One region of the Rhizobium sp. AG855 genome, then DNA from elsewhere that is predicted to be linked to it. Evidence: predicted binding sites of a transcription regulator. Region 1 holds the regulator's gene; the other holds the start of a gene.
The links. The regulator PhoB, encoded in region 1, activates phosphate uptake and scavenging genes when phosphate is short. The targets are predictions, from matches to a motif close to TGTCATNNANCTGTCAT.
Positions count from the first base shown of each region.

Region 2: DFO46_RS13310 (PhoX family phosphatase) is a predicted target of PhoB. The motif match lies at 3,456-3,472, and genes of this name have one in related genera.

Region 1 covers NZ_RAQG01000003.1:3,183,371-3,188,916, forward strand. Annotated here, with positions in the region: gene DFO46_RS15655 (aspartate aminotransferase family protein) at 1-266, opposite strand, end outside; gene DFO46_RS15660 (GcrA family cell cycle regulator) at 704-1,237, shown strand; gene DFO46_RS15665 (DJ-1/PfpI family protein) at 1,396-2,571, opposite strand; gene DFO46_RS15670 (helix-turn-helix domain-containing protein) at 2,544-3,566, shown strand; gene phoB (phosphate regulon transcriptional regulator PhoB) at 3,644-4,327, opposite strand; gene phoU (phosphate signaling complex protein PhoU) at 4,356-5,069, opposite strand; gene pstB (phosphate ABC transporter ATP-binding protein PstB) at 5,116-5,546, opposite strand, start outside.
Region 2 covers NZ_RAQG01000003.1:2,671,025-2,676,570, reverse strand. Annotated here, with positions in the region: gene minC (septum site-determining protein MinC) at 1-262, shown strand, start outside; gene minD (septum site-determining protein MinD) at 292-1,107, shown strand; gene minE (cell division topological specificity factor MinE) at 1,104-1,364, shown strand; gene DFO46_RS13310 (PhoX family phosphatase) at 1,494-3,407, opposite strand; gene DFO46_RS13305 (acyl-CoA dehydrogenase) at 3,809-5,546, shown strand, end outside.

The DNA of each region.
Region 1 (5,546 bases):
GCGAACGTTGCTTCCGTCAGGCGGCGGGCAAGCGTCTCCTGCCCCGGAACCTCGTAGAGGTTCGACAGATGCCAGACCTTGTCCGCCTGATCCTTCAGAGCGCCCACCACATGCGGGTGACCGTGGCCGACGGAGGTCACGGCAACGCCGGCTGCGAAATCGAGGTAACGCTCGCCGCTCTCGGTCTCCAGCCACACGCCCTCGCCTCGCTCGAAACGCAGTGGCGCCCGATTGTAGGTCTGGTAGAGGGGCGTTGCTTCGGCCATGGCGTTCGTCATCCTTCTGGAGCCCCGCTGCTGCTGCGGGAATTCAGCCTCGATGGGCTTTCGACAATTAAAAATGCCGCCTTGCGGCGGCGTGGGCACTATCTGCATTTAACCCTGCAATGTCAACGAAACTTGCGGAAAACTCCGTTTTGGCCGTGCGACCCAGCCGGCGACGCCACGCGAGTCCCATGGCAGATTCCACCTGTTGCATACTTGACTCACTCGGGAAGCAAGTTGGGGAAAACCACGAAATCGATTCCAGATGATTCCTGCGACTCTTGTCACAGAGTCGGCCTGCCACTAGGTTAAATTTCATTAAGAGATTGCATGCGGCGGAAGTGATCACCGACAGTTACGAGGCGGTTTTGTTTCGAATTCGTTCGAAGCAACGGTGACGGATTCTGCCATGACACACGCGAGCGGCGGAGAAGTATGGCATGAATTGGACTGATGAGCGGGTTGAAAAACTCAAGCGTCTCTGGGCCGAAGGCCTGAGCGCGAGCCAGATTGCAGCACAACTGGGCGGCGTGAGCCGAAATGCCGTCATCGGCAAGGTGCACCGACTGAACCTGCCTGGTCGTGCGAAAGCCGGCGGCAGCTCCTCTTCTGCCCGTCCTGCCAAGCGCACTGCGACGACCCAGCGCCCGGCGAATTTTCAGGCGCGCCCGGCAGCTGCAACCACCCGCACCGTGACCCGTGCTGCCGGCGCCACCATGCTCAAGGAAGAAGTCGAAGTCGACGCCTTCCAGGAGATCGAAGTCAGCCGTCCGCTCAACGTTGTCGTGCCGATCTCGCGCCGCCTGGCGCTGACGGAACTGACGGAACGCACCTGCAAGTGGCCGATCGGCGATCCGATGAAGGACGACTTCCATTTCTGCGGCTGCGAAATCAGCGACGCTTCGCCCTATTGCACCTATCACGCGAAGCTCGCCTACCAGCCGGTCAGCGAACGCCGCAAGGCCGCACGCTGATAGCAGACGCATCGAATACCGGACGGGCCCTTCGGGGCCCGTTTTCGTTTCGCCTTTGAGACATGAAGAAATCTGCCCAAGCTCATTCTCTGCTCAACGGACATGGTCTAAAGGCCTTTTGCCTTTGCAGAGAAGACGAACTTCGTTGGGTCGAGCCTTCATTTTTCGTATTCGAGTTGAAGTGCCACGACGTCCTTTGTTCGTTTTCCATAACGCTTCTCGATGTCGTCAAGCGCCTGGTCAAACTGCCCCAAAGCCGGTTCATCTAATATGGTAATGGCTGCCTCACCGGCGGGAGTTCGGTCCGAAATGAGATGAAGGCCGTAATGCGTACGAACCGAAGCGGCAGAGGAGGTCGCGACGACCTTCGAACGATAGGTTCTCGACCAGGCGTCGGATACAAGCGCAAGTGCGACCTCGTTGACACCGGGAAAGACTGCAACGTCCAGGGTTTGATGTCGCCAGAAGGCCAGATAGTTCCACATGATCAAGCCAATCCTGCCGCTTGTCACGTGGAAAGAGGCGCTATCGTGTTCGGGGCTCCATGCCAGCGGTCCGAGAGCCGTTACCCCGAAATGCGCAGCCGTCGCACTTGCGGTACGCTCATCGGCGATGCCTTCGACAAGTGCGAGGCTGGCCGGGAGGGAGGCCGTGACGCCGGTCGTCGTCATGACGTTCTGATCGACCACATATCGCTTGTTTTGCACCCAGACCGCTTTGGGATATCGAGCTGCGATTTTGTCCATCGCATACCAGTGCGTGGTGGCCTGTCGCCCATCGAGAATACCGGCCTTGGCAGCGACCCAGGCGCCTTCACATATCGACATGATGAAGGCCCGGCTTCTGTATTGCCGCGAAACCCATTCGACGATCGCTTCATTTTCGCTGTCATGCAGGGCGGGGATGACGACGATGTCGGCTCCTTGCCGGTAACGCCTGTCGAATTCCGCGATCGTCATGTCTGCCTCAATGGTGAGCGCCGGCATCAACGTCACAGGACCAGGTTTGCTGGAAACGATGATGACGTCGGCCACGTCAGCTTCCTTCAAGACACCATAGGGGACGATGAGGTCCGTCGTCTCCGTCCCGGCATTATCAGCCACGATTGCAACAAGAGGGCGCAGCCGCCCGGCTTTGGGTTGAGGCACTTCCACGCCAGAAACTTCTGGAGCGGATTGTGACGACAATGTCGCTCCCGCCAAGATGCAACTCAATGCGAGCGTCGCAAGGATAAGGCCTGGTCTGATCACAGTCATCTCCGGATTGCTTTCCAGACGCAGATTACCGGTGTGGAGGGCTGGCCAAAATGTCAAACATATCGCAATTTGAGCCAATGATGATGGGCGTCTCTTCACACCGGAAGATTGCGTTTATTGGCTATGATGGTGTCCAGGCACTGGATGTCGTCGGGCCGATGGAAGCGTTTGCGATTGCCAACCAGCATCTGACGGATGCCGGGCAATCCTACGAAATCATCCTCGCATCTCCCTTGGGCGGGCCGGTATCCTGCAGTGGCCTGACTGGCCTGAGTCTGGGGGGAGCGATCGCCTTGCGGGATCTCCCCTCCGACCTGGACACGATCATCGTTCCCGGAGGCAGCGAAGACGCGCTTCGCGATCTGATTTTCAACTCGGACCTGCTGCCTTGGCTGTCCACTCGGATCTCGGCAACCCGTCGTCTGGCCAGCGTCTGTACCGGAGCCTTTGTATTGGCCGCCGGCGGCTATCTTAATGGCAAGAGGGCGACCACTCATTGGGCTTCGGTCGCACTGCTCGAAAAACTCTGCCCACAGGCTGTCGTCGAACCAGATGCAATCTTCGTCGCGGATCCGCCCGTTTTCACATCAGCAGGCATCACCGCAGGCATCGACCTTTCGCTGTCGATGATCGAAGCCGATTTCGGCCACAAAGTTGCTCTGGCTGTGGCCCGTCAGATGGTTCTTTTCATGCGGCGCCCAGGAGGGCAGTCGCAGTTCAGCAGCAGCCTTGCCATCCAAAGCGACGTGGCGCCTCGCTTGCGATCGCTCCTCCACGATATCATCGGGAATCCGGTTGGCGACTTCTCGGGCCCGGCCCTCGCGGCGCGATGCGGAATGAGCGAACGCAGCTTTTCGCGCGCCTTCCGCAAGCAGACCGGAACGACGCCTGCGCAGTTCGTCGAAACCATCCGGATCGATCGAGCGAAGCTACTGCTGGAAAGCTCGGATTGGCCGCTTGCACGAATTGCAGAACGATCCGGTTTCGGCAGCTTGGATACGCTTCACAGGGTTTTCCAGAAGCGGTTGAGTATCACGCCCTCTTTTTACCGCGAACGTTTCGCAACGCGCTGATCAAACAGCACTTTATTCGCAAAGCCCTGATGTCTCAGCCGGTGGGAGCCCTCCGAACACATATCCTTCCGGGCAAATCATGCTTCCATGGAGTAGCCCGCGCCGCGAACGGTGCGGATGACATCCTGCATGTTGGAGAAGTTCAGAGCCTTGCGCAGACGCCCGACATGCACGTCGACGGTGCGTTCATCGACATAGATATCGTGGCCCCAGACGCCATCCAGCAGCTGCGAGCGAGAGAAGACGCGACCGGGCGATGTCATGAGGAACTCGAGAAGGCGGAACTCGGTCGGGCCGAGGCGAACTTCGCGGCTCTTGCGATGAACGCGATGGGTTTCGCGATCAAGCTCGATGTCGCCGCAACGCAGGACGCTCGACAGCACTTCGGGCTTTGCCCGTCGCAGCATCGCCTTGACACGGGCCATCAGTTCCGGCGTCGAGAACGGCTTGACGACATAGTCGTCCGCACCCGTCGCCAGACCGCGTACCCGCTCGCTTTCCTCGCCACGCGCCGTCAGCATGATGATCGGCAGGCGCTCGGTCTCCGGACGAACGCGCAGGCGCCGGCAGAGCTCGATGCCGGAAACGCCCGGGAGCATCCAGTCGAGGATCAGCAGGTCCGGCACCCGTTCCTGCAGACGGATCTCGGCCTCGTCGCCGCGCAAGATCGTCTCGACCTCGTATCCTTCCGACTCCAGATTGTAACGCAGGAGCACGCTCAGCGCCTCCTCGTCTTCGACGACGGCAATTTTCGGCTGCATCAAACCATTACCTCGCTGCGGCCACGGCTCATTCGTTGATCGCGCCGACGGAAGACGTCAGGTCTTCCTTCGGGCGTTCGCCTTCGGGAACCGCACCGGTGGTCATGTAATAGATCGTCTCGGCGATGTTCGTTGCGTGGTCGCCGATGCGCTCGATGTTCTTGGCGCAGAACAGAAGATGCGTGCAGCTGGTGATGTTGCGCGGATCTTCCATCATGTAGGTCAACAGTTCGCGGAACAGCGAGGTGTAGATCGCATCGATCTCCTCGTCGCGGTCACGGATCGACTTCGCCTTCTCGGCAGAGCGAGTCGTGTAGACGTCGAGCACTTCCTTGAGCTGGGCGAGTGCCAGGTCGGAGAGATGTTCGAGGCCACGGGCGAGCTTGCGCGGCACGCCCGTTGCCTGGATGGCAACGACACGCTTCGAATTGCTCTTGCCGAGATCGCCGACGCGCTCAAGGTCGGCGGCGATGCGAAGGGCACCGATGATTTCACGAAGATCCGATGCGACCGGCTGGCGCTTGGCGATGGTGACAACGGCCTTTTCGCCGATTTCCTTTTCCATCGCGTCCATGACGACGTCGTCGGAGATGACCTTCTGGGCGAGTGCTGCGTCGGAATTGACCAACGAACGTACGCTTTCAGCGACCATCTGCTCCGCAAGACCGCCCATCTCGGAGATGCGGCGCATCAGAAATTTCAGTTCCTCGTCGAAGGCCGAATAGATGTGTGAGGAAGCCATAGCCTAATCCTTGATGTTGAAGAGAGCCTGATGTGACCGAGAAAACTCAGCCGAAGCGGCCCATGATGTAGTCCTGCGTGCGCTGGTCGTCCGGGTTGGTGAACATCTTGTCGGTGTCGTTTTCTTCGACGAGCTCGCCCAGGTGGAACATGGCCGTGCGCTGGGAGACGCGGGCAGCCTGCTGCATCGAGTGCGTGACGATGACGATCGTGTAGTTCTCGCGCAGTTCGTGGATCAGTTCCTCGACCTTGGCGGTCGCGATCGGGTCGAGCGCCGAACAGGGCTCGTCCATCAGGATGACTTCCGGGCTGACGGCAACCGCACGTGCGATGCACAGGCGCTGCTGCTGACCACCGGACAGACCGGTGCCGGCGGCATCCAGGCGATCCTTGACTTCGTTCCAGAGGCCGGCCTTCTGCAGCGCGGTCGAGACGATCTCGTCGAGATCGGCCTTGTTCTTGGCCAGACCGTGGATAC
Region 2 (5,546 bases), 510 kb from region 1:
GACCGTCATCGGTTCGGTGCAATCCGGTGCCGAAGTGATCGCCGGAGGCTCGGTGCATATTTATGGCGCATTGCGTGGCAGAGCGCTCGCCGGATGCGTTGGCAATGCCGACGCAAGGATCTTCTGTCGTAAGTTCGAATCCGAACTGGTGGCAATCGACGGTGTCTACGCGATGACCGACGATATGGATCCGGAACTGAAAGGGCATCCAGTTCAGCTTTGGCTGGAGGGGGATGCAATCATGACAGAAAGAATGACGTGAACGTGAGCGGGGATAGACAGGAGAACCACATGGGCAAGGTGATAGTCGTGACATCCGGCAAGGGCGGGGTCGGCAAGACCACGTCGACGGCCGCTCTCGGTGCAGCGCTGGCGCAGCGCAATGAAAAGGTCGTCGTCGTCGATTTTGACGTGGGCCTTCGCAATCTCGATCTGGTGATGGGCGCCGAGCGCCGCGTCGTCTACGATCTGGTCAATGTCATCCAGGGCGATGCCAAGCTGCCCCAGGCGCTGATCCGCGACAAGCGGCTGGAAACGCTCTTCCTGCTGCCCGCCTCGCAGACCCGCGACAAGGACAACCTGACCGCCGAAGGCGTCGAGCAGGTCATCACCGAGCTGAAGAAATATTTCGACTGGATCATCTGCGACAGCCCGGCCGGCATCGAACGCGGCGCGACGCTTGCCATGCGCCATGCCGACATGGCCGTCGTCGTCACCAACCCGGAAGTCTCCTCGGTGCGTGACTCGGACCGCATCATCGGCCTGCTCGATTCGAAGACGCTCAAGGCCGAGCGCGGCGAGCGCATGGAAAAGCACCTGCTGCTGACCCGTTACGACGCCAACCGCGCCCAGCGTGGCGACATGCTGAAGGTCGATGACGTGCTGGAGATCCTCTCGATCCCGCTGCTCGGCATCATCCCGGAAAGCATGGACGTTCTGCGCGCCTCCAACATCGGCGCTCCGGTGACGCTGGCTGACGCCCGCAGTGCGCCGGCTCTCGCCTACTTCGACGCCGCCCGCCGTCTGGCTGGCGAAAACGTCCCGATCACCATCCCTGGCGAGAAGCGTGGCCTCCTCGACAAGATCTTCGCGCGGAGGGCCGCATGAGCATTTTCTCCCTGTTCCGCAAGCAGCGTTCCGCCCCGATGGCGCGCGAGCGACTGCAGGTCCTGCTCGCCCATGAACGGGCGTCGCTGGAAAGCGATCTGGTTGCCGTCCTGCGGGAGGAAATCCTCGCCGTGATCGCCAAGCATGTCGAATTCGACCGCGACAAGGTCGAGATCAAGATGGACCGCGACGGCGACGTCTCGATCCTTGAGATCGACGTCGAAATCCCGCTCAACGCCCAGCGCCTCGCCGCCTGAGCAGAGACCGAAACGCCCACCCATAGAAAAGGCCGCCACCGGAACTCCGGTTGGCGGCCTTCTTGTTTGCTGTGCTGTCGTTCTATGGGTGGGGCAGGGCGGCAGTGCCGCCTTGCCTCTGACCCGGTATCAGCCGATTCGGGCGTTGTCGTTCTTCTTGATCGCAACGATCGTCGAGCGCGGCAGCTTGCCTTCACCATCCGGGAACGGCGCATCGGGATGCTGGATGCCGACGAAATGCGTGCGCTTGTCGGCCGACCAGGTCTGGCCGGTGACTTCGGCACCCTTCGGTGCCGTGAGGAAGCGCTCGATGCGGCCGGTGACCGGGTCGCCCGCCAGCATCTGGTTGTTGCCCTGGCCGGCAAAGTCGCCTTCGTTCGAATCTTCGCCGTCGGTCTGGATCCACAGAAGACCGGTCGAATCGAACATCATGCCGTCAGGCGAGTTGAACATGTTGCCTTCGTTGATGTTCGACGAACCGGCATAGGGCCCGTCCTTGTGCACGGCGGGATTGCCCGCCATCAGGAACAGGTCCCACTTGAACTTGCCATCGGCATGGTCGTCATTCTCCGGATACCAGCGCACGATCTGGCCGTATTCATTGGCCTCGCGCGGGTTGACGGCATTGAGTGCCATCACGTCGCCGCCGGCATTGGTCTTCATCTTGCCGTCTTTGAGAACGGCACGATTGCTGTTGTTGGTCAGGCAGCAATAGGCTTCGATGGCAACCGGGTTGGTGGCGACCCATTCCGGGCGGTCCATGGTCGTGGCGCCGACCTTGGAAGCGGCCTGGCGGGTGAAGACGCAGATCTCGTCCATCTTCATGCCGGTCGTCTCTTCCGTCAGCGCCAGCCATTCGCCGGTGCCCTCGTCGGAGAACTTCGCGACATAGAGCGTGCCTTCGTCGAGCAGCGTCGAGGTGTCGCCGCCGGGCACATAGATGCCGTTGGAGACATACTTGTAGAGGAACTCGCCCCGCTCGTCGTCGCCCATATAGACGACGACGCGACCGTCACGGGCAACCACCACTGCGGCGTTCTCATGCTTGATGCGGCCAAGCGCCGTGCGCTTGATCGGCGTCGAGGAAGCATCCGACGGATCGATCTCGACGACGTAACCGGCGCGACGCGGCTCGTTCGGGTTCTTCGATACGTCGAAACGCTCGTCGAACAGTTCATAGCCGTAGCGGGTCTCGGCCACGATGCCATAGCGCTTGTAGTCGTCAGGCAGCTTGAAGTCGGCGACGGTCGAGCCGAAATAGCCGTTGAAATTCTCTTCGCAGGTCAGATAGGTGCCCCACGGCGTCTTGCCGGCGCCGCAATTGTTGAAGGTCCCGAGACAGTCGACGCCATTGGGATCGGCAGCCGTTTTCACAAGATCAGAACCTGCAGCCGGGCCGGAGAGCTTCATTGGCGTATTGTGGTGAATACGGCGGTTGAACTTGCTGTCGACGACGATCTGCCAGCCCTTTTCGCCTTCGGCCACTTCCATGACGGTCACGCCCTGCATGTGCTGCAGGATCTTTACGTCGTCGAGGCTCTTCGGCATGCCCTTTTCATTGTGGGGCAGGTTGGTCTCGTTGTTCACATATTCATGGTTGACGGCGATCACCTGGGCGCTGCCGATCACGAACAGCTCCATGCCGTCGGTGTTTTCGCCGAACACCTTGTCGGAATTCTCCAGCGACACACCATTCATCGGGTCGATGTCGGAGGCGGTCGAGAACAGCGGCTGGCCCCACTTGGCGAGCGGCTCCCAGCGATAGCCTTCCGGCACATGCACGGTGTTGTCCGTGGAGACAGGCACCGGCTTGAACGGGAAACGCGAGCCGGCGTCCTGCGCCTGGGCCGAGGTCGTGCTCATCAGGTTGCCGAGCGTGCCCATGGCGGCAGCGGCAGACCCAAGCGCCAGCACGCCGCCGAGGAAACCACGGCGGGAAACGGCGCGCTCGACGACGCGGTCGAAATCGGTGACGGCCGGCGGCGGATTGTGCAGCTCGTCCCATTCGTCCCAGGAGAGATGATTGGTGTTGGTCTCGGTCATGGCAGTGCCTCCTTTGGGTTGAAGTCCACCCCCGACTAGCCAGCCTGGGTAACAGTCATGTGACGAATTTCCGTCCGAAAACATCCCGTGCGACGTGCGCGGGTAAGGGCAGTCGCCCGGTTTTGCCGGAATTGTCCCGACAAATGCTTGGACTGCCTTGCCTTTGGCCTTCACTCCGGAGCCGTCAAGAACGGTGCGGCGGTGGTCGGTCACGCAAGTTTGTCTATGCCTTGACCCGCCTTCATCCGGAGGCGCAGGCCGGCAGCGGATGGGGCGAGCTGGCGCCTCCAAAAGATTTGACGTTTACGTAAAAATCAATTAGCCATTTGAGAGAATGAGCCGCGCCTCCTGGGTGGAGAATTGGCGTGGCCACGAGCATACGCCAGTTGGAGGAGCACGTCATGTACAAGGCGCCCGTAGAAGAGATCGCGTTCACCCTCAAGCATGTCGCAGGCCTCTCGAAAGCCATCGACGACGGCAGACTGGGTGACCTGAGCGACGATCTCGTCGACGCGATCCTGACGGAAGCCGGCCGCTTTGCGTCAGACGAGGTCGCTCCGCTCGCCGAGATCGGCGACAAGCAGGGCGCCCGGATGGTGGATGGCAAGGTCGTCGTGCCCGAGGGCTGGGATAATCTCTACCGCGCCTGGGCCGAAGGCGGCTGGAACTCGCTGACCGCATCGGAGGATTTCGGCGGGCAGGGGCTCCCGCATATGCTGAATGTGGCGGCCCTCGAGATGTGGAATTCCGGCTCCATGGGCTTTGCGCTTGGACCGACGCTGACCATGGGTGCGGTGGATGCCGTCACCGCCCACGGCTCGGAAGAGCTGAAGGCAAAGTATCTGCCGAAGATGGTCTCCGGCGAATGGACCGGCACGATGAACCTCACCGAGCCCCATGCCGGCTCGGATCTTGGCGTGATGAAATCCCGCGCAGAACGTCGCGATGACGGCACCTACCGCATCTTCGGCCAGAAGATCTTCATCACCTGGGGCGAACACGAGATCACCGAGAACATCATCCATCTCGTCCTCGCCCGTCTGCCCGATGCACCGGCCGGCACGCGCGGCATCTCGCTCTTCCTCGTGCCGAAATATCTCGTCAACGATGACGGCTCGCTCGGCGCCCGCAACGATCTTCACTGCCACTCCCTGGAGCACAAGCTTGGCATCCATGGCTCGCCGACCTGCACCATGATCTATGGCGACGGCAAGTATGGTGATGAAGCCGGTGCCATCGGCTGGCTGATCGGCGAGGAGAACAAGGGCCTCGCCTGCATGTTCACCATGATGAACAATGCCCGCCTCGCCGTCGGCATGCAGGGCGTCGCCATCTGCGAGGCTGCCACCCAGAAGGCCGTGCAATACGCCAAGGACCGCACGCAAGGGAAGGCCCCAGGCTGGAGCGGACAGGGCATGTCACCGATCATCGAGCATCCCGATGTCGCCCGCATGCTTGTAACCATGAAGGCGCTGACCCAAGGCTCGCGCGCCATCTGCTATGTCTGCGCCCACGCCACCGACATGAGCCATCATGCAGACGGCGATGAGGCCCGCCACTGGGCCGAACGCGCTGCCCTGCTCACCCCGATTGCCAAGTCCTTCGCCACCGATGCCGGCGTCGACGTTGCCTCGCTCGGCATCCAGACCCATGGCGGCATGGGCTTCATCGAGGAAACTGGTGCCGCCCGCTACTGGCGCGACAGCCGTATCGCGCCGATCTATGAGGGCACCAACGGCATCCAGGCCGCCGACCTCGTCACCCGCAAGCTGCCGCTGTCGAACGGCAATCATGTCCGTGGCTACATCACCGAGCTGAAGCAGGTGGTAAACGCCGTGCGCGCCTCCAATCTCGAAGGGTTCGGCGAGACTGCCGCCCGTCTGGACGCCAGCCTCTCCGACCTCGAAGACGCCACCGAATGGCTGCTCTCGCAGCTGGCGAGCGGCAATGCCTCCGCCGCACTCGCAGGTGCCACGCCCTACCAGCGCCTCTTCGGCCTCGCCTTGACGGGTGTCTACCTCGCCAAGGGAGCATTGGCGGACGAGGACCACGGCCGCGACAACCGCCTGGCGCTCTGCCGCTTCGCCGCAGAAAACCTGATCGCCGAGACCGCTGCTCTCAAGGACCGTGTGGTCAATG